Regions from separate parts of the Kitasatospora purpeofusca genome, predicted to be linked through region 1. Evidence: riboswitches for the same ligand, from Rfam matches in the RefSeq annotation. Region 1 holds a riboswitch; each other region holds the start of a gene.
The links. A riboswitch is a leader RNA that binds a small molecule or an ion and turns the genes downstream of it on or off. The one in region 1 is predicted to bind cyclic di-AMP.
Positions count from the first base shown of each region.

Region 1 (7,653 bases):
CACCCCCAAGGGATACCGTCCATGACCCAGAACCTGGCCGACACCTCCCGGCCCGCCGCCGACGCCACCGCTCACGAGGCCGGTGCCGGCGCGGACAGAGGCTGGTGGCGGGACGCGGTCATCTACCAGGTGTACCCGCGCAGTTTCGCCGACTCCAACGGCGACGGCATGGGCGACCTGCCCGGCATCCGCAGCCGCCTGCCCTACCTGCGCGACCTCGGCGTGGACGCCGTCTGGCTGTCGCCGTTCTACGCCTCCCCGCAGGCCGACGCCGGCTACGACGTGGCCGACTACCGGGCGGTGGACCCGATGTTCGGCACCCTGCTGGACGCGGACGCGCTGATCCGCGACGCCCACGCGCTGGGCCTGCGGATCATCGTGGACCTCGTCCCCAACCACTCCTCCGACCAGCACGAGTGGTTCCAGCGCGCCCTGCGCGAGGGCCCCGGCTCCCCGCTGCGCGAGCGCTACCACTTCCGTCCCGGCCAGGGCGAGAACGGCGAACTGCCGCCCAACGACTGGGAGTCCATCTTCGGCGGCCCGGCCTGGACCCGCTCGGAGAACCCGGACGGCACCCCCGGCGACTGGTACCTGCACCTGTTCGCCCCCGAGCAGCCCGACTTCGACTGGGACAGCCCGGCCGTCGCCGACGAGTTCCGCTCCATCCTGCGGTTCTGGCTGGACATGGGCGTCGACGGCTTCCGGATCGACGTCGCCCACGGCCTGGTCAAGGCCCCCGGCCTGCCCGACCTCGGCGGCGGCGACCAGCTCAAGCTGCTCGGCAACGACGTCATGCCGTTCTTCGACCAGGACGGCGTGCACGAGATCTACCGCAGCTGGCGCAAGATCCTCGACGAGTACCCCGGCCAGCGGATCGGCGTCGCCGAGGCCTGGACCCCGACCGTCGAGCGCACCGCGAACTACGTCCGCCCGGACGAACTGCACCAGGCCTTCAACTTCCAGTACCTGGGCACCTCCTGGGACGCGGCCGAGCTGCGCGGCGTGATCGACCTCTCGCTCGACTCGATGCGCCCGGTCGACGCCCCCACCACCTGGGTGCTCTCCAACCACGACGTCACCCGGCACGCCACCCGGTTCGCCAACCCGCCCGGCCTCGGCACCCAGATCCGCACCCCCGGCGACCGCGCGCTCGGCCTGCGCCGCGCCCGCGCCGCCACCCTGCTGATGCTCGCCCTGCCCGGCTCCGCCTACGTCTACCAGGGCGAGGAGCTCGGCCTGCCGGACGTCACCGACCTGCCCGACGAGGTCCGCCAGGACCCGTCGTTCTTCCGCCAGGCCGGCCAGGACGGCTTCCGCGACGGCTGCCGGGTCCCGATCCCGTGGTCCGGCACCGAGGCCCCGTACGGCTTCGGCCCGGACGCCGGCGGCCCGTCCTGGCTGCCGCAGCCCGCCGAGTGGGCCGCGCTCAGCGTCGAGGCGCAGACCGGCGACCCGACCTCCACCCTGGAGCTGTACCGCTCCGCGCTGGCCCTGCGCCGGGACCGCGACGACCTCGGCGCCGGCCGCGAGGTCGAGTGGCTGGAGAGCCCCGAGGGCACCCTGGCGTTCCGCCGCGGCTCCTTCGTCTGCACCGTCAACGCCACCGGCGCCCCGGTCGCGATACCGGCGCCCGGCCGGCTGCTGCTGACCTCCGCCGGCGCCGACCCCCGGGTCGTCGACGGCGAGGCGGTGCTGGCCGCGGACAGCACCGACTGGTGGGCGGTCTGACGTGGTTGCAATAGGCTCTGGGACCGTGACTACGGCGCGACTCTCAGACATCGCGGCGCAGGCGGGGGTCAGCGAGGCCACCGTCTCCCGCGTGCTCAACGGCAAGGCGAACGTCTCCGCCACCACCCGGCAGACCGTGCTGGCGGCGCTGGACGTGCTCGGCTACGAGCGGCCGACCCGGCTGCGCCAGCGCAGTGCCGGGCTGATCGGACTGATCACCCCGGAACTGAGCAACCCGATCTTCCCGGCGCTGGCCCAGGTGATCGAGCAGGCGCTGAGCCGGCACGGCTACACGCCGGTGCTCTGCACCCAGACCCCGGGCGGCTCCACCGAGGACGAACTGGTCGAGATGCTGGTCGACCGGGGCGTGGCGGGCATCGTCTTCGTCTCCGGCCTGCACGCCGACAGCACCGCCGACCACGACCGCTACGCCCGGCTGGCCGGGCGCGGGGTGCCGTTCGTGCTGATCAACGGCTACAGCGAGAAGATCGACGCGCCGTTCATCTCGCCGGACGACCGGGCCGCGATGTGGATGGCCGTCCAGCACCTGGCCGAACTCGGCCACGAGCGGATCGGGCTGGCCGTCGGGCAGCGGCGGTACGTGCCGGTGCTGCGCAAGATCGAGGGCTTCACGGCGGCCCTGCGGGAGGTGCTCGGGCACACCCGGGAGGAGGCCGAGGAGCTCGTCCGGCACACGCTGTTCAGCGTGGAGGGCGGGCACGCGGCGGCCGGGGCGCTGCTGGACAAGGGCTGCACGGCGATCGTCTGCGGCAGCGACATGATGGCGCTCGGCGCGATCCGGGCGGTCCGTCAGCGGGGCCTGGCGGTGCCGCAGGACGTCTCGGTGGTCGGTTTCGACGACTCGCCGCTGATAGCTTTCACCGAGCCGCCGCTGACCACCGTCCGCCAGCCGGTGGAGGCGATGGCCACTGCGGCCGTGGACGCCCTGCTGGAGGAGGTCGGCGGCAACGCCGTCCAGCGCGGGGAGTTCATGTTCCAGCCGGAGCTGGTGATGCGCGGCTCGACCGGGGGCCGCGCGCGCTGAGGAGACACCACGAGGGCCCGGGAGCGAACCGCTCCCGGGCCCCTCGGCGTTCGGCTCAGCCCTCCTGGGCGGTGGGCCGGTCCGGGGTGACCCGGTGGCCGTCGGCGGCGTCACCGGTGCGGGTCTCGGTGCGCCGGCCCCGCTCCAGGAAGTCGCGGAGGATCAGTTCGACGGCGTCCTGCGGGTTCCTGGTGCCGGACAGCATCATCGCGTCGATGGCGAGATTGGCGTCGAGCGAGACGGTGACCTGGGCCATGGTGACTCCTCCTCGGGTGCAGAGCAGCAGCATGCCCGCCGGGGCGGGCCTTTGACCATGGTTGTCCGGGACGGTGATCGCGGCTGTGCCCGCGCGTGGGCACGCCGCAGCCCCCGGGGAGAGGAGCGACGGCTCTCCCCGGGGGCCACGGGCCCGCGGACGGACCCCGGGCGTTACCGGATCAGACCCGGCCGGCGAAGTCCGGCGCCCAGTTGGCGACGGTCTGGAGCCGCACGCCCGAGCTCGGGTTGGCGGCCTCGATGTACTTGCCGTCGCCGATGTAGAGCGCGACGTGGTAGACGCCGGAGTCCTGGCCGTTGTTGGACCAGAACAGCAGGTCGCCCGCCTTGAGCGAGTCCAGCGAGACGTGCGTGGACGCGGCGGCCTGGTCGGCGGCGACGCGCGGGACGGAGACGCCCGCGGCGCGCAGCGCGGCCTGGGTCAGGCCGGAGCAGTCCCAGCCGCCGTTGCCGGTGCCGCCGTAGACGTAGGCCTGGCCGACCTTCGACTGGGCGAAGGAGACGGCGGCGGCCATGCTGCCGGTGGCGGCCGGAGCGGGGGCCGGGGTCTCGGCCTTCGCGGTGGCGTCGGCGGCGGGCTTGGCGGCCGTCCCGGAGCCGTTCTGGGCGTCCTTGGCGCGGTTGAACCAGTCGAAGCCCTGGCCCGACCTGTCGGCGGCCGGGGTCTTCGCCTCGGCGCGGTCGCCGAGGGTCAGGTGCTGGCCCGGGTAGATGCTGTGCGGGCCCTCGGCCAGGGTGGAGCGGTTGAGCTCGTACAGCCGCTCCCAGCCGCCCTGGACGTTGTTCTTGTCGGCGATGGAGGAGAGCCAGTCGCCGGCGACCACGGTGTAGTCGGCGGAGGCCTCCTGGCCCGCCTGGCGGTGCCACTTCTGCCAGTCCTGGGCGCCGGTGCGCTGCTGGGCGGCGTCGGAGGCGGCCGGGGCCGGGTTCTCGGGCTTGGTGGCGGGCTTCTCGGCCGGCTTGGCGGCCGGCTTCTCGGCGGGCTTGGCGGCCGGGGCCGGGGTCTTGGCGGCCGGCGCGGTGGTGGCGGAGGTGTCCACGGCGGCGGGGGTGCCGCCCTTGGTCAGACCGGCCTGGACCGAGCAGACCGGCCAGGCACCGGGGCCCTGCACGGCGAGCACCTTCTCGGCGATCGCGATCTGCTGGTCCTTGGTGGCGAGGTCGGCACGGGCGGCGAAGGCGGTGCCGCCGAACCCGGCCCAGGTGGAGTTGGTGAACTGGAGGCCGCCGTAGAAGCCGTTGCCGGTGTTGATGCTCCAGTTGCCGGTGCTCTCGCACTGGGCGACCTTGTCCCAGGTGGCGACGGAGGCGGCCGAGGCGGTGCCGGCGGTGAGGCAGGGGACGGTGAGGCCGATGCCCGCGACGCCGAGGGCGGCGATCGCGCGACGGGTACGGCCGGACAGACGGGTGCCGTTGGTGGGCAGCATGAAGAACGTGGTCCTCTCCCACGCCTGCGAGGTGAGCTGTCGGATTCGGGCCGGAGTTGCCCGGCCGCGCTGTGGACGCGGCTTCACCCCTAGCCCGGGTCCGGTCCGAGGACCGGTCCTGGGCGAACTACCTGTGGTTCCCCCGCTCCTGCCGTGATGTATTGCGCTGCCAGCACGCCCGACGGCAGGACTCGGCGTCGCGGACGGGCTGGGTCCGTGTGGCCACGAACGGGGAGCACGTTAAGCAGAGGCGGCTTCAAACCGCAAACATGTGTGACGACCGTCACAGTTTACGAAAGACGTGCTGAACCGCTGTCCTTCATGATCAGAAATGACCGATTTCCGGCAACGCCCGTCATGGCCAACACAACTGCCTATGCTTCAGAGCGTCGGCACCACGCCGGCGCAGACGCAGCCGCCCGGGGGGAGGGCTACGCACCGATGGGCATCGACGAGGAGCCGGACGCCGCCCGTCCGGCCGCCAGGCCGCGCGGGGCGCACCGCAGGGCAAAACATCGCAGAGCGGACATCCCACCCGAACCGCCCCGAACTCCCGTAACCCGCCGCGCATTACTGCGCTGGCTGGCCGTCGGCACCGCCTTCGCGGCGATCAGCGGCGAGGAGGTCCTGCGCCGCTCGCTGACCGGAGAGACCCGGCTGGTCACCCCGGCCGCCGTCGTCGGCTCCGGCCCGCCCGGGGAGGGCGCCCCGATGGGCCAGGACGGCGGCCACGGCGCCGCCCCGCCGGACGCCGCCGCCCCGGGCACCGGAGCCCCGGGCACGGGGCCCCCCGAGCAGCCGGCCCCCGCGCCCACCGTCGACCAGGGTGGCCGCCGCTGGTCCGACCGGGCCGGCTGGGGCGGCAGCCCGCCCGGACCGCGCAGCGCCGTCCGGATCACCGACAAGGTCCTGCTCGACACCGACGCCGAGGTCGGCTCCCTGCTGGTCGAGCCGGGCGGCAGTCTCACCTTCGCCGCCGACCGCACCCTCACCCTCGCCGCCGCGGGCAACGTCGAGATCCGCGGCACCCTCGCCCTCGCCCCCGACGGCGACCGGGTCCACACCCTCCGCTTCCCCTCCGTCGACGAGAAGCGCTTCCAGGGTGACGGCATGAAAGTGGTCGACACCGATGTGGGCCTCTGGGTCACCGGCGCCGGCTACCTGCGGCTGGACGGCGCCGCCAAGACCGCCTGGGTCCGCGCCGAGCGCGAGCTCAGGGCCGGCGACACCGTCGTCGACCTGGCCGCTCCGCCGGCCGGCTGGCTCCCCGGCGACGAACTGGCCGTCACCCCGACCGGCCCGCCCGACCAGGACGGCTTCGCCGCCGCCTACGACCTCGTCACCGTCCGGTCCGTCAGCGGAACCACCGTCACCCTGAACACCCCGCTCAAGTACCCGCACCCCAGGGTCGCCGCCGGAGGGGGCGTCACGGTCGGCGCCGAACTGCTCAACCTCACCCGCACCGTCCGGGTCGAGGGCAGCGCCAAGGGCCGCGCCCACGTCCACCTCACCAGCACCCGCCGGGCCGACGTCCGGCACAGCGCGCTGCGCTGGGTCGGGCCGCGCGCCGACACCAAGGAGACCTGGCGGGGCCCGGACGGCACCGCGCCCGTCACCGCGCCGGTGCTCGGCCGGTACGGGCTGCACTTCCACCGGCTCGGCGACGCCACCCGTGGCACCGTGGTCGAGGGCGTGGTCGTCCGGGACGCGGGCAGCCACGCGTTCGTGCCGCACGCCAGTCACGGCATCACCTTCCGCAGCTGCGTCAGCCACGAGACCTGGGAGGACGCCTACTGGTGGGACGGCCCGCTGGACACCCGCACCCCCCAGCAGCCCTCCGACGACATCGTCTACGAGTCCTGCGTCGCCTCCCGCACCCTGCTCGAACCCAACCCCCGGGCCTACCGGCTGACCGGCTTCAACCTCGGTGCGGGCACCGGCGGCAAGGCCGTGGACTGCGTCGCCGTCGGGGTGCAGGGCGCCACCGGTGCCTCCGGCTTCGAGTGGCCGGAGAACAGCGAGGGCGTCTGGACCTTCCAGCGCTGCCTGGCCCACAACAACCTGCAGGACGGCATCTTCGTCTGGCTCAACGCCCAGCGGCACCATGTGGTCACCGAGTTCGCCGCCTACCACAACGGCGGCTGGGGCATCGAGCACGGCGCCTACCTCAACGACTTCGACTACACCGCGAGCGTGCTGTACGGCAACGCCGGCGGGGGAGTGGCACTGCACGCGCTCGGCCGGGACCGCGGTAGCAACTTCGACGGGCTGCTGATCGACGCCGCCGGGCGCAGCGACTTCGCGGTGTCCACCGCCCGGCACGAACTCGCCGGGGAGTCGGTCACCTTCAGCCGCAGCCGGTTCACCGGCTACCGTAGGGCCGGGATCGCGTTCCGGGCCGGGGCCGACGGCAAACCGGACGACGTGCTGGTGCTGGACTGCGAGTTCGGCGGCAACGAGCTCTGGCTCGACCCGGAGGCCGGGGCGCCCAAGAACATCCTGCTGCGCCGGGCCGGAACGACCGAGGTGCTCCAGGTCCGCCGGGCGGGCGAGGAGGGCAACGACCGGCCGCAGTGGAACGCGGTCGCCGCGTCGGTGCCGACCCTGGCGGGCCAGTCCCGGCCGGTGCAGGTGCCGGAGCTCAGGCTGAAGCACGCGGCCGCGCCCACCGGGCGGGTGGGGCGGTGACGGTGCCGCGGCGGCGCCGGGTGCCTCCGGCGGACGCGCGGCGGGCCCGGAACGGCGCTGCCGTTCCGGGCCCGCCCACGCGGTGTCCGCTACTGGGCGGCGTGCCGCCCGTTGCCGCGGAGGCCGGTCTCGTCGGTGTCCTCGGCCTCGTCGGCCCCGAAGTCGGGGGCGACGGCCGGCAGCGCGGCCAGGTAGGTGGAGGCGACCAGCTGACCCACCGCCTGGTACGCGCCCAGCGGCGCGGCCGACGGGCAGCCGGACTCCTCGGCGGCCGCGGCGAGCAGCTCGGCGTCCGCCTCGGGGCCGATCACCAGCGGGGCCAGGGCCGGGTTCTGGGCACCCATCTCCTTGAGGTGGGCGACGGCCTCGGCCACCGAGCCGGGGATGTCCAGCGCGGCGGCGACGACCGGGACGGCGAGCCGGGCGGCCAGCAGCATGCCGGTGATGCCGGCCGCGTCGGCCGCGGGCTGCCCACCGACGGTGGTGAGC
Region 1 is NZ_CP108561.1:7,937,788-7,945,440, forward strand. It holds gene OG715_RS34680 (glycoside hydrolase family 13 protein) at 22-1,728, shown strand; gene OG715_RS34685 (LacI family DNA-binding transcriptional regulator) at 1,754-2,773, shown strand; gene OG715_RS34690 (hypothetical protein) at 2,829-3,029, opposite strand; gene OG715_RS34695 (transglycosylase family protein) at 3,211-4,476, opposite strand; cyclic di-AMP (ydaO/yuaA leader) riboswitch at 4,485-4,652, opposite strand; gene OG715_RS34700 (hypothetical protein) at 4,918-7,164, shown strand; gene OG715_RS34705 (hypothetical protein) at 7,254-7,653, opposite strand, start outside.

Region 2 (7,653 bases), 4.8 Mb from region 1:
CGTGGTGCATGTCCCGGTAGAAGATCACCAGGTCTCCCGGCCGTGCTTCGGAGATGCTGACCCGCTGCCCGGCGAACGCCTGGGCCTGCGAGGTGCGCGGCAGGGTCACTCCGGCCTGCCGCCAGCTGTAGTACATCAGACCGGAGCAGTCGAACGCCTTGGGCCCGGTGGATCCGTAGACGTAGGGCGAGCCGATCATCCGCACCGCGGCGGCCAGCGCGGCGCCGCCGCGCTCGGAGGCGGGCGGGGTGGTGCCGAGGTCGAGCCGGTCGGTGCCGCGGGTGGCGCGCTGCTCGGCCTCGCGGGCGTCCTGGGCGGTGAGCCGGGCGCGCTCGGTGGCGCCGAGACTGTTGAGCAGCCGCTGCGCCTTGGCGAGCCGCTGCTGGATCTGCTGCTTGCCGTCGGCCAGCGCCCTGCGGGTCTGCTCCAGTTCGGAGAGCTTGGCCGAGGCCTCGGCCCGGCGCTGGTCGAGCACCCGCTGACGGCCCAGCACCTCGTGCAGGGTCTCGTTCTGCCGCTCGGCGGCCTGGTCGAGGGTGCGGGCCCGGGAGAGGTAGCCCTCCGGGTCGGTGGAGAGCATCAGCTGGACGGTCTGCGCCATCCCGCCGCCCCGGTACTCCGCCCCGGCCACGGTGGCGAGGTCGCCGCGCAACTGGTTCAGCTCGTCCTGGGAGAGGGCGATCTGCTGCTGGAGCGTGCCGGTCTCGTGCTGGAGCCGCTGCTGGGCCTCCAGGGCGGCGTTGAACCGCTCCGAGGCCTGCTCGGCCTCGTCGTAGAGCTGCTCCACCTGGGCCTTGACGTCCTTGCGGTTGGCCGGGGCGTCGGGCGCGCCGGGAGCCGCCTGCGCGGTGCCGCCGGTCGCCACGCCCAGCACGGTGGTGGCCGCCGCGGTGAGCACCAGCGCCCGGGCGAGCGTGTGGACACCTGACAGCGGGGAACGGCGGTGCGCGGTCATTCGACGTCGGCTCCGATCCTGGGCCGGGACCCGCCGCCGCACCGGACCGTGCGGCTGTCGAAGCGGGCGTCCGGTGGCAGACGTTAGCGAGTCGGGGCAACCGTTTCCAAACCCCTCCGAACCCGAATATTCAGTCACTGATCGGACATCAGACCGGTTCGCCCGCCGGAGTTCCCGGTGACCGGGGGAAAGCCGCAGGCCCGGCCTCCCCTCGGGGGAGACCGGGCCTGCGGGGAGTCTGCCGACCCTGGGGTCAGAGGCGCACGATGGAGTTGACCGGCATGTTGGACGCCGACTCGTAGCGGACCGACGCGCCCGGCTTCGGGGCGTGGATGACCTGGCCGCCGCCGACGTAGATGCCGACGTGGTGGCGGTCGCCGTAGAAGATCACCAGATCGCCGGGCTGGGCCTGGGAGATGTCCGAGCCGATCCGGGTGCCGGCGCCGGCCTGGGCCTGCGAGGTGCGCGGCAGCGACACACCCGCCTGGGCGTACGCCCAGCCGGTGAGGCCGGAGCAGTCGAAGGAGTTCGGGCCGGTGGCGCCGTAGACGTACGGGGCGCCGAGCTTGCTCTCGGCGGCGGCGATCGCGGCGGCGGCGCGCGAGCCGTTGGCGGCGGGAGCGGCCGGCTTGGCCGCGGCGGCGGCCGGAGCGGACGCCGCCGGCGCCGACGCGGGCGCGCTCAGGTCGCTGCGGTTGGTGTCACGGGTGGCGCGCTCGGCGTCCGCCTTCGCCTTGGCGGCCTTGGCGGCCTCGGCCTTCGCGGCGTCCGCCTTCGCCTTGGCCTCGGCGGCGGCCTTCTCCTCGGCCGCGCGGAGCGCCTGGCGCTCCTGCTCGGTGAGCGTGTTGAGCAGCTGCTGGGCCTTCGCCAGCTTGCCCTGGACCTCGTCCTTGGAGGTCTTCAGCTGCTGGGTGGTGGCCTCCAGCTCGCCGAGCTTGGTCTGGGTCTCGGTGCGGTCCTGGTCGAGCCTGCGCTGCTGCTCCTGGAGCTCCTTCAGCGCGCCGGACTGGGTGGAACCGGCCTGGTTCAGGGCGTCGGCCTGGCTGAGGAAGTTGTCCGGGCTGGCGGACAGCATCAGCTGGACGGTCTGCGATATGCCGCCGGTGCGGTACTGCTCGCCGGCGATCTCGGAGAGGCCGCCCTGGGCCTCCGTCACCACGGCCTGCTGGCGGGCCACCTTGTCCTGCAGCTCGGCGACCTGCTTCTGCAGCTCCTGCTGCTTGGCCTGGGCACCGTTGTAGTTCTCGGTCGCGACCTCGGCCTGCTCGTTGAGCTGGTCGACCTGCTCCTTGACCTGGTCCTTGGTCGGCGCGGGGTCGGCGTGGGCGCCGGACTGCGCGGAGAGGGCGACGGCAGCGGCGGCCAGACCGGTCATGATCGAGACCCGGGTGCGGCCGGCGGGCTTGGGACGACGATGGGACGCCACGAAGGCGGACTCCTTCTTCCTCATCCGCCTACCGGGTGAGCTGACGGGTTCGGGCGGAAGCGTGCCCTACGACGCCTCACCGTCCGCGCGAGCGGCCGACCTGGCGCCGATTCACCCCGGAGGAACGTGGTTCCCCGGCTCCGCTCCACAGCTGACCCCCGACTGCTGGGTCCGGTTCGGACGGGCACCTGAGGCCCCGCCCGGCTGCTTCGCGAACTCGACGGCGAACCCCACCGCCACCCAGGCTGGGTGATCGACTGTGCGAGGTCCGAAGCACGACCCTAGTAACAGATCCGTGATCCGTTCAAATCCTTGTCAGAAAAAAGTCAGAAGAATACCCAAGTTCCTTTGTGAATATGACCGAGTGTGATCACATCCCCACATCAGGCTGATCATTTCCACCTGGACGGCCCAATGCCCCACCCAAACCCCAACGCCACCCCCGATCGGGGGTGGCGCTGATCACAAGGGCCGAAAACCGCCCCCGGGGGTGTCGTGGCGGGCCGTCAGACCCGGCGGATCGTGTTGATCGGCATGGCGTCGGCCTTCATCACCTTCACCACGTCACCGGTGTGCGGCGCGTGGACCACCATGCCGTTGCCGATGTACATCCCGACGTGGCTGCGGTCGGGGCGGTAGATGATCAGGTCGCCCGGCTGGGCCTCGGCCAGGGACGCGACCCGGCTGCCGTAGTTGCCCTGCGCCTGCGAGGTCCGCGGCAGCGAGACGCCGGCCTTCCCGTACGCCCAGACCATCAGGCCGGAGCAGTCGAAGGTGCTCGGACCCGTGGCGCCCCAGACGTACGGCGAGCCCTGCTTGCCCATCGCGTTGCCGACCGCGGCACCGGCCATGCCACTGGCCTGCGGCAGGCTGCCCGGATCGGTGCGCTCGCTGCCGCGCGAGGCGCGGTCGGACTGCTGCTGCGCCGCCTTCACGGCCGCGCGGTCGGCGGCGCTGAGCGAGTTCAGCAGGTCCTGGGCGTCCTTGAGCTTCTTGGCGACCTCGGCCTTGGACTGGTTCAGGTCCTTGGTCGTGGTGTCCAGCGAGGCCAGCACGGCGGCCGCCTCGACCTTCTGCTGGTCCAGCCGGCGCTGCTGGTCCTGCAGGCCCTTGAGCGCCTCGGCCTGGCTGGAGCTGGCCTGCTGCACGCTGGAGGCCTTGTCCAGGTACCCGGACGGGTCGGAGGTGAGCATCAGCTGCACGGACGGGTCGATGCCGCCGGTGCGGTACTGCTCGCCCGCCACCTCGGCCAGCCCCGCCTGAAGCTGGGCCATCTGCTCCTGGCCGCGGGCGACCTGGTCCTGGAGCTGGTCCGCCTGCTTGCGCAGCTGGTCGGCCCGCTCCTTGGCGCCGTTGAACTTCTCGGTGGCCTGCTCGGCCTCCTCGTTCAGCTGGTCGATCTGCGCCTTGACGTCGTCCTTCTTCGGGGACGGGCTCGGCGCTGCGTGGGCGGCGACCTGGGCGGAGAGAGCGACCGCGGTCGCAGCGGCCGCGGTGAGCACGGAGACCCGCGCGCGGCTCGGCTGCTTGGGACGGCGGTGGGAGGCCAAAAGGACCGGCTCCTTCTTCCAATGGCCTCACCCGTTGGGGTGAGAATCCGGAAAATAGGTTTGACGCCAGACCCTAGTGAAGATCCACGTTTCGCGCCACTCCCACGATTACCTGAACCTGCCGCCCGCACCCGGACTTCACGAAACCCGCACAAGACCGCAATCCCGGCGCTGACCAGCCGTCATGACCGTCGGTGCGCGGCATCCTGGAGTTACGGACGGGCCAGCCGGTTCAGCAGCAGCACCGAGGCGACGGGGCGCGCGCCCGCCTTCCGCACGCCGTCCGCCACCTCCTTGTCCGCCGAGACCACCACCACCGGGCGGCCCTGCGGCTCCGCCCGGACCAGTCGGCGGATCAGCTCGTCCGCCGTCTCGCCGGTCCGGCTGAACCGCACCCGCACCCCGCGCGGCGGCGCCATGATCACCGGCACGTCGAGGTCCTGGCCGTCGAACACACAGGTGACCTCCGCCTGGGTACGCTGCGCCAGCATCGCCAGTCCGCCCAGCAGCCGGATCCGCTGCTGCTCCAGCGGCAGCGTCGGATAGCCCGTCTTGGTGACGTTGTAGCCGTCCACCACCAGATGGACCTGCGGGATCGCCAGCAGCTGGTCAAGCAGCGCCGGATCGTCCTCGGCCAGCCCGCGCCGCGCCACGTCGTGCGGCGAGGCCGCGCCCGGCACCACCGCCTCCACCAGGTCCGCCGGACGGATCTGGGAGATCGGCAGCGCCAGCTCCCGCTGGAGGCCCTGGGCCGACTGCAGCACGGTGTCCAGCAGCAGCCGCAGCCGCATGTCCTCGACACCGCGCCCCTCGCGGGCGGAGCGCCGCCCCTGCTCGGCGGAGTTCTCCAGCTCCGTGACCCGGTGCCGCAGCCGCCGCGCCTCGGTCTCCGCCGCGCCGCGCTCGACCGCCGCCTGCGCCCTGACCGCCTCCAGCTCGGCGGCGACCTTCCGGGTCTCCGCCTGCGCCCGGCGGGTGTCGCTCTCCAGCGAACGCAGCCGCCGGCGCAGCGACTCCGCCTCCTTGCGGACGTCCTCCGACTCGGCCCGCTGCCGCTCCAGGTCGGACCGGGCCGTGGTCCGCAGCTCGGCCAGCTCGGCCTGCAGCTTCTCGACCAGCCGGGTCGCCTCGGCGACCGCGCCCTCGGTACCGGCCCGCTCGGCCTCCTCGCCGGCCTCGGCCACCAGCCGGCTCCACCCGGCGGAGCGCACCAGATAGGCCGCCGCGGCCACGTCCATCGGGTCGGCGGCGCCCGGCACGGTGCCCGCCTCCAGGGCTCTGACCAGGTCCGGCTGGCCCAGCCGCAGCCGCTCCGCTATCCGCACCCGGAAGGCCGGCTCCGCCTCCAGCGCCGCAGCCAGCGCGGTCGCCGCGTACTTGGCCCGGCGGGCGGGGGTGAACTTGGCGTACTGGCGCAGCGACTGGGGCAGTTCGCCGAGCGGCAGACCGCCGAGCGCGTCGGAGGCCAGGCCGACCACCCGTCGGCGCACGCCCTCCGGCAGCGGCCGGTCCAGCGCCTCGGCCGACGCCCCGTCGGCCGCCGCTCCCTCCGGCCCGGTCTGGCCGGCCGCTCCACCGTCCGCTGCCGCCGGCTCCTCACCGGCGCCGGACTCCTCACCCGCGGGCGCCTCCGCCGGGGCCCCGGTGCCGGAGGGGGCGGCCACTGCCGCGTCCGGCGCCTGCGCGTCCACAGCGGGCTGCCGCCCCTGCGGCCCGGCGGGCTCCTTCGCTGCGTCCACCACGTCCTCGGCTCCGATCCTGGTCCAGCGGGGTACGGCCCTCGGCCGCCACCCCCGTCACACTCCGCGTGTTCTCTCTGTATTGTCCCGCGCGGCGGGCGGCCACGCCGCTCACCGCCCACCGCACGGACCGGGCGGTCAGCCCTGCTCGGGAGCCTCGGCGGTCCCGGCCGCCTCGTCCGCGCCGGGACGGGCGACCAGCTCGACCTGGTCCACGGCGTTGCACCAGCGGCAGCGCACCGACTCCACGGTCTCGCTGAGCACCTGGGTCTCCTCGACCTTGGACTCGCCGGCCAGGTCGAAGTGGAGGAACTCGGTCACCCGGGCGGTTCGGGTCACGTCGAAGCGGGTCAGGTTTCCGCAGAGCGTGCAGCGCCAGCGCGTCTCGGCGGTCAGGGCGGGGACGGTCATCGGGGGTCCTCTCGGGTGGTCCCGGAACGGGCTCGGGCGCTCCCCCCGGAGCCCCGGCGTCGGCGGCGGGAGGCGGGAATGCCCGCCCCAAGCCTATTGCCTGGGGCAACCTTCCCGGCCACCGGCCGAGCACTCCCGGGCGGTAGCCCACCTGCCGTAACCGCGCGGTGCCCGCCCGGCAGCGGGGGGATGCTGGAGCCCATGGCGATCCCGGTCCCCCACCCCGGCGCGCACCGCGGCCGACCGGCCGCCGCCGCTCCGGCCGTCTGCTACGCGCTGATCGCGCTGAACACCGCGGTCTTCCTGCTCGGACCGGCCGCGGGGCTCAACCCGCTCTACGGCCGGGACCAGGCCCGGGTCTGCGCCGAGCAGCGCTACGAGCAGCGCTGGGGGGCCGTCCCCGCCGAGCTCCTGACCGGTCACCCGCTGACCTCGGACCAACTGGCCGAGGCCCCGGACCCGGTACCCGGCTGCCCGGCCTCGGCCACCCCGGGCAAGCACCCGGCGCTGTCCGTGCTCAGCGCGCTCTTCCTGCACGCCGGCTGGCTGCACCTGCTCGGCAACCTGCTCTTCCTGTACGTCTTCGGCCCCGCCGTCGAGCGCCGGCTCGGCCGCCCCCGGTTCCTCCTCTTCTATCTGGCGGCCGGCGCGCTGACCACCTACGGCTTCGCCCTGGCCGAGGCGCGCTCGGCGGACTCGACCCGGGTGCTGATCGGCGCCTCGGGCGCGATCTCCGCCGTGCTCGGCTCCTACCTTCGCTTCCACCCGCACGCCCGGGTCACCACGCTCGTGCCGCTGCTGCTCTTCCTGCCGCTGCGGTTCCCGGCCTGGCTGGTGCTGGGCCTCTGGTTCGCGCTCCAGTGGTGGTCGGTGCACTCCGCCGGACCGGGGGTGGCGTACCTGGTGCACGTGATCGGCTTCGGGGCGGGCTTCCTCTACGCCTGCACCCTGGCCGAGCGCAGACCCCGCCGACCCCGCCGCACCCACCCACGCGACGGTGCGACCGACGCCCGCTACCCTGGCGGCACCTCACAAAGGAGTACGCCACCGTGATCACCGCCATCGTCCTGATCAAGACCAGCGTCGACCGCATCCCGGAGATCGCCGAGGCGATCGCCGCCATCGAGGGCGTCAGCGAGGTCTACTCGGTGACCGGCGGCTACGACCTGGTCGCGATGGTGCGGGTGCGCCGGCACGACGACCTCGCCGAGGTGATCCCCGGTCGGCTGAACAAGGTCCCGGGCGTGGCGCACACCGAGACCCAGATCGCCTTCCGCACCTACTCCCAGCACGACCTGGAGGCCGCCTTCGCGATCGGCCTGGAGGAGTAGCCGGGCGGAGGCCCGGCCGGGCGCAGGCGCGGCCGGCCGGGACCGACGGGGCCTCAGCCCTCCCGGCGGGTGTCGGCGACGCAGCGGCCGCCCTCGTTCCGGTAGCTCCACGCCGCGCCGTCCGTGACCAGCTCGCGGACGGCGGTCAGGAACCGGTCCACGTGCTCGTCCGGGGTGCCGGCGCCGAAGCTCACCCGGATCGCGTTCAGGCTGCGCTCGCCCGGCAGCGAGGCCTCCGGCG
Region 2 is NZ_CP108561.1:3,113,417-3,121,069, forward strand. It holds gene OG715_RS13445 (C40 family peptidase) at 1-955, opposite strand, end outside; gene OG715_RS13450 (C40 family peptidase) at 1,209-2,381, opposite strand; cyclic di-AMP (ydaO/yuaA leader) riboswitch at 2,392-2,548, opposite strand; gene OG715_RS13455 (C40 family peptidase) at 2,888-3,931, opposite strand; gene OG715_RS13460 (NYN domain-containing protein) at 4,144-5,445, opposite strand; gene OG715_RS13465 (hypothetical protein) at 5,809-6,081, opposite strand; gene OG715_RS13470 (rhomboid family intramembrane serine protease) at 6,283-7,134, shown strand; gene OG715_RS13475 (Lrp/AsnC ligand binding domain-containing protein) at 7,131-7,412, shown strand; gene OG715_RS13480 (aminotransferase class V-fold PLP-dependent enzyme) at 7,466-7,653, opposite strand, start outside.
Region 2: another riboswitch for cyclic di-AMP. It lies ahead of OG715_RS13450 (C40 family peptidase); the one in region 1 lies ahead of OG715_RS34695 (transglycosylase family protein).

Region 3 (7,653 bases), 2.2 Mb from region 1:
TGCGCCACTCGGGCGGCCGGGCGGGTCAGCCCTCGTGCTTGAACCGCGGGAAGGCGCCGCGGCCGGCGTACTCGGCGGCGTCGTCGAGGATCTCCTCGATGCGCAGCAGCTGGTTGTACTTGGCGACGCGCTCGGAGCGGGCCGGGGCACCGGTCTTGATCTGGCCGCAGTTGGTGGCGACGGCCAGGTCGGCGATGGTGACGTCCTCGGTCTCGCCGGAGCGATGGGACATCATGCAGCGGTAGCCGTTGCGCTGGGCCAGCTCGACGGCGTCCAGGGTCTCGGTCAGCGAACCGATCTGGTTGACCTTCACCAGCAGCGCATTGGCGGTGCCGGTCTCGATGCCGCGGGCCAGGCGGGCCGGGTTGGTGACGAACAGGTCGTCGCCGACCAGCTGGACCTTGTCGCCCAGCTTCTCGGTCATGGCCTTCCAGCCGTCCCAGTCCGACTCGTCCAGCGGGTCCTCGATCGAGACCAGCGGGTAGGCGGCGACCAGGCCGGCGTAGTACTCGATGAGCTCGGCGGAGGTCAGGCCCTTGCCCTCGAACTGGTAGGCGTCGTCCTCGTAGAACTCGGAGGCGGCGACGTCCAGGGCCAGCGCGATGTCCTTGCCCGGCACGTAGCCGGCCTTCTGGATGGCCTCGACGATGAGGTCGAGGGCCTCGCGGTTGGAGTCCAGGTTCGGGGCGAAGCCGCCCTCGTCGCCCAGGCCGGTGGAGAGGCCGCGCTCCTTCAGCACGCCCTTGAGCGTGTGGTAGACCTCGACGCCCCAGCGGACGGCCTCGGAGAAGGACTCCGCGCCGATCGGAGCGATCATGAACTCCTGGATGTCGACGTTGGAGTCCGCGTGCGAGCCGCCGTTGAGGATGTTCATCATCGGGACCGGCAGGACGTGCGCGTTCGGGCCGCCCAGGTAGCGGAACAGCGGCAGGTCGCTGGCCTCGGAGGCGGCGTGCGCGACGGCCAGCGAGACGCCCAGGATGGCGTTGGCGCCGAGCGAGGACTTGTCCGGGGTGGCGTCCAGGTCGAGCATGGCCTGGTCGATCAGGCGCTGCTCGGTGGCGTCGTAGCCGACCAGCTCCGGGCCGATCTGCTCGATGACGGCCAGGACGGCCTTCTCCACGCCCTTGCCGAAGTAGCGGTTCTTGTCGCCGTCGCGGAGCTCCAGGGCCTCGAAGGCACCGGTGGAGGCACCCGACGGGACAGCGGCACGGCCGGTGCTGCCGTCGTCGAGGCCGACCTCGACCTCGACCGTGGGGTTGCCGCGCGAGTCGAGAATCTCACGGGCTACGACGACATCGATGGACGGCACGAGGCATCTCCTAGCGGAAGCAGGTACCGGCTGACGGTGGGGTGCCGTCGGCCGGACGATTGCGGAGTCGTTACGACCAGAGCCTAACCGCACCGGCTGTCCGGGCCACGTCGACCTCGGCTCCGTCTCAGCGTGTGGCCGTGCTACCCACCGGTAGTTCACCTGGTTGCCCGGCCTCGGACGCCCCGGGGCGGACCGAGGGGGCGGAACGAGGGGGCGGAACGGGCGGGACAGGCCGGAGCCGACGCGCCTGCCCGCCCGGCCGCCTGTCCACCTGTCCGGTGACGGGCAGGCAGGCGGGCAGGCGGGCAGGCAGGCGGGCAGGCGGTGGGACGAGCCGGGTGGGCGCGAGCGTCAGCCGAGGGCGAGGACCTGGCCGGGGACGATCAGGTCCGGGTCGCCGCCGACGGTGCCGCGGTTGCCGTCGTACAGGGCCTGCCAACCGCCCTGGACACCCTTCGCGGTCGCGATCCCGGCGAGCGTGTCGCCGTCGCGGACGGTGTAGCCCTGGCCGGCCTGCGCCTGCGGGGCCTGCCGCGTCTGCTGCGCCTGCTGCTGGACCTGCGGCGCCGGCTGGGCGGCGTGCTTCGGCGCGTACTGCTGGGTCTGCGGAGCCTGCTGGGCCTGCGACTTGGGGGCGGCGTGCTTCGGCGCGGCCTTCGGGGCCTGCTGCTCGATCTGCGCCTGCGGGGCCTGCGGCTTCGGGGCGGCCGGGGCGGCGTCCGTCGAGGTGTCGACCGCCGCCGGGGCACCGCCCTTGCTCAGACCCGCCTTCTTGGAGCACACCGGCCAGGCGCCCGGGCCCTGCGAGGCCAGCACCTTCTCGGCGACGGTGATCTGCGCCGCCTTCGAGGCCTGGTTGGCCTGCGGCGCGTAGGAGGTGCCGCCGAACGCCTTCCAGGTACTGGAGGTGAACTGCAGGCCGCCGTAGAAGCCGTTGCCGGTGTTGATGCCCCAGTTGCCGCCGCTCTCGCACTGGGCGACCGCGTCCCAGGTCGAGGCCGGGGCGGCCGAGGCGCCGGTGGCGGTGAGGATGGGCATCGCCAGTCCGACGCCGGCGACACCGGCGACGGCGATGGCCTTCTCGGTCTGGGTGCGGCGACGATGACGGCCGGTTCCGACGAACAGCATGAGGAAGTCCCTCTCCGTACGCCTGCGAGGTGAGCTGTCGGGTTCGGACCGGGAGGTGGCCCGGCCGCGCGGAGGCGGCTTCACCCCAAGCCGTGGGGACGGCGCAAAGACCTGGTTCCCCCGCCCCTGCCCAGGGTTCTGGTCGGTTTCCGGTGACGCGGCGGGCAGGACTCGGCGTTCCGCGCACGGGACCCGCTTCCGCGGGCTCCCCGGAGAGTAGACAGATCTTCAGAGCAATCACAAGCTCATATCGCCGCTATCACACGGAAATCACGTCAGGTGATGGATTGCCTACCAACCGAAGAGGTATGTCCGGGTTGATGGAGATTCACGCCGGTCCGATTCGAGCCGTGGAGACTCCGCGTCAGCGTGTCGTGAGTCCCCCTCAGTGAACTGCCGAGGGGTCGGCGGAGGTTGTCACCGATGTCGCTTCCGGCGCGAATTCCACCGGAAGTTCACGAAGTCCGCGCATGATCAGACCACCGCGCCAGCGCAGTTCCTCCGGATCTGCGGCGAGCCGGAGGTCCGGCAGCCGGGACAGCAGGGTGGTCAGCGCGGCCCGCCCCTCCAGGCGCGCCAGCGGGGCGCCGATGCAGTAGTGGATGCCGTGCCCGAAGCCCAGGTGCGGGTTGTCCGCCCGGGCCAGGTCGAGGGTGTTCTCGTCCGCGAACCGCGCCGGGTCCCGGTCCGCCGCCGCGAGCACCACCAGCACCGGGTCGCCGACCGGGATCCCCACCCCGCCGATGGTCAGCGGACTCGTCGCGAACCGCCAGGTGGCCATCTCCACCGGACCGTCGTAGCGGAGGAGTTCCTCGATCCCGGTCTCCAGCAGCGCGCTCTCGCCGCGCCCGATCGACTCCTGGAGCAGGGCCCGCTGCCCCGGGTTGCGCAGCAGCGCGTAGACGCCGTTGCCGATCAGGTTCACCGTCGTCTCGAAGCCCGCGAAGAGCAGGATGAAGGCCATCGCCGCGGCCTCGTTCTCGCTGAGGTGCTCCCCGTGGTCGCTGGCCCGGATCAGCCCCGAGATCAGGTCGTCCCCGGGGTCCGCGCGCTTGCGGTGGATCAGCTCCGCGAGGTAGGCCCGCATCCGCTTCACCGCCCGCCCCACACCTCCGCGTTGCCCACCGCCGTGCCGGATCATCATCCCGGCCCAGTCCCGGAAGTCGTCCTGGTCCTCGGCCGGCACCCCGAGCAGGTCGCAGATCGCGTAGATGGGGAGCGGGAAGGCGAACTCGTGGATGAGGTCGGCCGATCCGCGCGCCGCGAAGCCGTCGATCAGCCGGTCGGTCAGCTGCTGCACCCGGGGCTCGAAGGCGGCCACCCGGCGCGGGGTGAAGGCCTTCGACACCAGGCGGCGCAGCCGGGTGTGGTCCGGCGGGTCGATGTTCAGCAGGTGCGTCATCAGGTCGGCCTGGCGCTCGCCCGGGATGCCGACCCGGCCGGTGCGGTGGGCCTGCTCGCTGTGGTGCGCCGGGTTCTTGGAGAGCCGGCTGTCCGCGAGCGCCTGGCGGGCGTCCGCGTACCGGGTGACCAGCCAGGCGTCCACCCCGCTGGGCAGGGTGGTCCGGTGCACCGGCCGGTGCTCGCGCAGCCACGCGTACGCCGGGTACGGGTCGGCGGCGAACTCCCAGGTGAACAGGGGCGGACGGTCGGGAGCGGGCTGAGCTGGCATGGGTCGACGGTATCCCGGGCGCGCCCCCGGCACCGCACCGTGGGCGCCGCCGTTCCCGCAGCCGGTCCCGCCGCCGTTCGCACCGCCGTCCCCGGGCCCGCCGATCGCTCCGGTCATCGTTCCGGTGACGGTGGGCCGAAGCAGGCGTGAGTCTGGTCACCTGAGGGGTAATTGCTGTTGCGGAGGATCAGGTCGTGCCTACGATCCTCCGCAAGATGTCCGTGGGCGCCGGTGCGGAGCCGCCCACAGGGAGGAGCAGGGCCATGCGGGTCACCGGTGCGGTCATCGTGATCGCGGTACTCGACGGCGGGTCGGGGGCGGGCCTCGCCCGCCGCTTCACCGCGGCGGGAGCCGCCGGGATGCTGATCGCCGACCAGCGGAGCGGGGTCGCCGAGGACCTCGCCACCGAACTCGACCGGCCGGGCTGCCCGGTCGTCGGGGTGTGCGGCGACGTCCGCCGCCCCAGCGATGTCGCCGCGCTGGTCGACACCGCCGAGAAGCACCTGGGCCCGATCGACCTCTTCTGCGTGGCCGGGCCGGACGGCGAGCGGATCGTCTCCCTCTCCGACCTGCCCGACCACCTCGACCTGGAGCGGCTCGCCGAACTCGTCGCACTGGTCGGCGAGGCGATCGGCGAGGTCGTCCCGCCGCAGCGGCGTCCGGTGCAGGGCGTCGCCGCGGCCTGAGGCCCCCGGGGCGGACGGGGCTGCCCGGGCCGCCCCGCCGGTCGGGCTGCCCGCTTACTCGGCGGGCTTCAGGCCCTCGGCGGCGCGCACCGCGTCGCGGTACCCCCGTGCCGCCGCCCGCAGTGCGGCGTCCACATCGAGCCCGGCGTCGTGCGCGCGCTGAGCCACCGCGAGCAGCAGGCGGCCGGCGGACTCCGCCGTGAGCTCGGCGGGCAGTTCGTACGGCTCGTCCGGCACGCCCGCGAACCCGGACCGGCGCACCCGCGACACCAGCTTCGCCGCGTAGGCCAGCGCGGGCAGCCCGGCCGGGACGCCGTCCAGCACCGACTCGCGGTCCGACTTCTCTGCCGCCTTGAGCGTCTCCCAGTTGGCCTCCACCTCGGCCGCGCCGTCCGCCTCGGTGTCCCCGAACACGTGCGGGTGCCGGTACATCAGCTTCTCGACGATGTCGCCCGCCACGTCGTCGATCGAGAACGCCCCGGTGGGGTGCTCCTCGGCGATCCGGGAGTGGAAGAAGACCTGGAGCAGCACGTCGCCGAGCTCCTCGCGGAGGGTGTCGCGGTCCCCCTCCTCGATCGCTTCGACCAGCTCGAAGGCCTCCTCGACCAGGTACTTCACCAGGCTGGCGTGGGTCTGCTCGGCGTCCCACGGGCAGCCGCCGGGCGAGCGGAGGCGGTCCATCACGGACACCAGGTCCAGCAGCCGGGAGCCCGGCAGGTCGTACGAGCCCGGCAGCACCTCGATCTCCGGCACCTCGCCGGCGCGCTCGACCGCGAGCCGGGCCAGCGCGTCGGTCAGGCCCGGGTCGCCGTCCGGGCCGCCCAGCCAGACCGTCGTCCCGTCCCCGGCTCCGGCTCCGTTCCTGTCCCCGGCCGCGCCGTCCGCCGCGGCCCCGGTCAGCAGCCGGGCCAGGGCGGGGGCGGAGCCCGGCGCCACGAGTTCCACCTCGACACCCGCCTGCCGCAGGGCGGGCAGCTGCGGGTGACCGGCGTCGCCGGCCAGCACCCGCCCGGCCGAGCGCAGGGCCTCCCAGGCCGGCCAGGACAGCAGACCGGGGGCCACCCGGTGGGTCGTGATGAGGAGGATCAGCTTCGCGCCCGGAGGATTCGTCGTCACCCCTCGAACCTACCCGTCCGTCCGACGGCCCCGCCGCCGGGTTTCCGTGCCACCGGCGCGGGCGAGGGGCCGGGCCGGCGACCGGCCCCGGCCGACGGTCTCAGCCGGCGGTCTCAGCCGGCGGGCCGGGAGCGAACGGCCGGGGCGAGGGCGGCGCGGTCCGGGTCCCAGGTGCCGTAGCGGGGGTTCACCCGCAGGTGGAGCGCGGTGGCCGTGGCGGCCAGGATCCGGCGGACGGCGGCGTCGCCCGCCGGGGTGTCGGCGTCCGCCCCGGCGGTCGCGGCGAGCCGGCGGATCCCCAGCTCGCGCCCGAGGCGGTCGTCGATCGCCTCGGCCGGAACGCCCTGCGCCGCCAGCTCCCGGGCCAGCCGCCCGGCGCCGCCGAGGCGCCGTTCCTCCTCCGCCCGGGCGGCCGCCACCTCGGTGTCCGCGACCGCCGGCCCCCGGTCCGCGACCGCGCGGGCCACCACCGCGTCGAGCACCAGCTCGGTGACCGCCCGCCGGGCGAGGCCCTCCGTCTCCCACCGGGCGTCCGCCGACACCCCGCCCGGGGCGTGCCGCAGCGCCGCCACCCTGGCCTCCACCGCGTCCACCGGGATCCGCCGTCCGTCCAGCACCGCCGCCGTGCCCGGCGTCAGCCCGCTCCCGCCGCACCCGGCCAGCCCAGGGACGGCGAACAGGACGCCGACAACGGCGGCGACGGCGGGCGTGGCCCTGGCGGTCGTGGTGGTCGTGGCAGTCCTGGCGGTCGTGGCGGTCGTGGCAGTCCGGCGACGGTGCATGGCGGGTCTCCGGGTGCGGGGCAGGGGCGGCGGCACGGATCCCCCGAGCGTAGGGCGGGGTGCCCGGGGCGCTGCGGACCTTCCCCCGAACGGCTCATCCGAGCGGGTGCCGACACGGCGCCGGGCTCGCGTCAACCCTGACGATCGTCAAGGTCGGACCCTGTCTTTCGGGTCGGGTCGGGACCCGCCTCCGACTCCTACCGTCCGTGTCATGACGAACACGATCAGGAACAGGACGGTCCTCGCGGTGGCACTCGTCGGCGCCGGTGCCGGGGCGGTCGGGTGGCTGGCTCCGGTGGGCGGTGCGGCCGGGGCGGGCCCACCGGCCCATGGCTGGTCGGCCGCCGGCTACCGCCGGGTCGCCGAGGCCGTCGCCGACGCCCCGCCGCGCCTCGCCGCCCTGCTGGAGCCCGCCACCGAGGCCGGTTTGCTGGTGCTGGGCCTGCTGCTGGCGCTGGCCTGGTGGACGGCACGCGGGCGGCGGGCCGCCGACACCGTCGCGGGCGCGGTGGTGACCGGCCTCGGCACCGTGCTCGCGTACGGGGCGAGCGAGGCGTTGAAGCTGGTGCTGGACGAGGAGCGCCCCTGCCGGGCCCTGGCCGGACTTCCGGCCACCGCACTCGCCCACTGCCCGCCACCGGGCGACTGGTCGTTCCCCAGCAACCACGCCACCCTCGCCGTCGCCATGGCCACCGGGTTGGTGCTGCTACGGCCGCGCTGGGCGTGGTTGGTCGTCCCGGTCGGCCTCGGTTCGGCCGCCCTCCGAGTCGCCGCAGGCGTGCACTACCCGCACGACGTGGCCGCCGGGGCCGCACTGGGCGGGGCCGTCACGGCGGCCGTGGTGGTGGCACTGCTGCCCTCGGCGACGGCTGCGGTCGGCGCGGCGGGCCGGGTTCGGCTGCTCGGTCCGGTGCTGCTGGCTCCCTCGGCCGCTGCCCGCGCCGCGGCCCCGCC
Region 3 is NZ_CP108561.1:5,743,260-5,750,912, reverse strand. It holds gene eno (phosphopyruvate hydratase) at 26-1,312, opposite strand; gene OG715_RS25295 (LysM peptidoglycan-binding domain-containing protein) at 1,667-2,443, opposite strand; cyclic di-AMP (ydaO/yuaA leader) riboswitch at 2,449-2,597, opposite strand; gene OG715_RS25290 (cytochrome P450 family protein) at 2,829-4,115, opposite strand; gene OG715_RS25285 (SDR family NAD(P)-dependent oxidoreductase) at 4,379-4,801, shown strand; gene OG715_RS25280 (MazG family protein) at 4,856-5,917, opposite strand; gene OG715_RS25275 (hypothetical protein) at 6,031-6,699, opposite strand; gene OG715_RS25270 (hypothetical protein) at 7,048-7,362, opposite strand; partial or broken gene OG715_RS25265 (phosphatase PAP2 family protein) at 7,265-7,486, shown strand.
Region 3: another riboswitch for cyclic di-AMP. It lies ahead of OG715_RS25295 (LysM peptidoglycan-binding domain-containing protein); the one in region 1 lies ahead of OG715_RS34695 (transglycosylase family protein).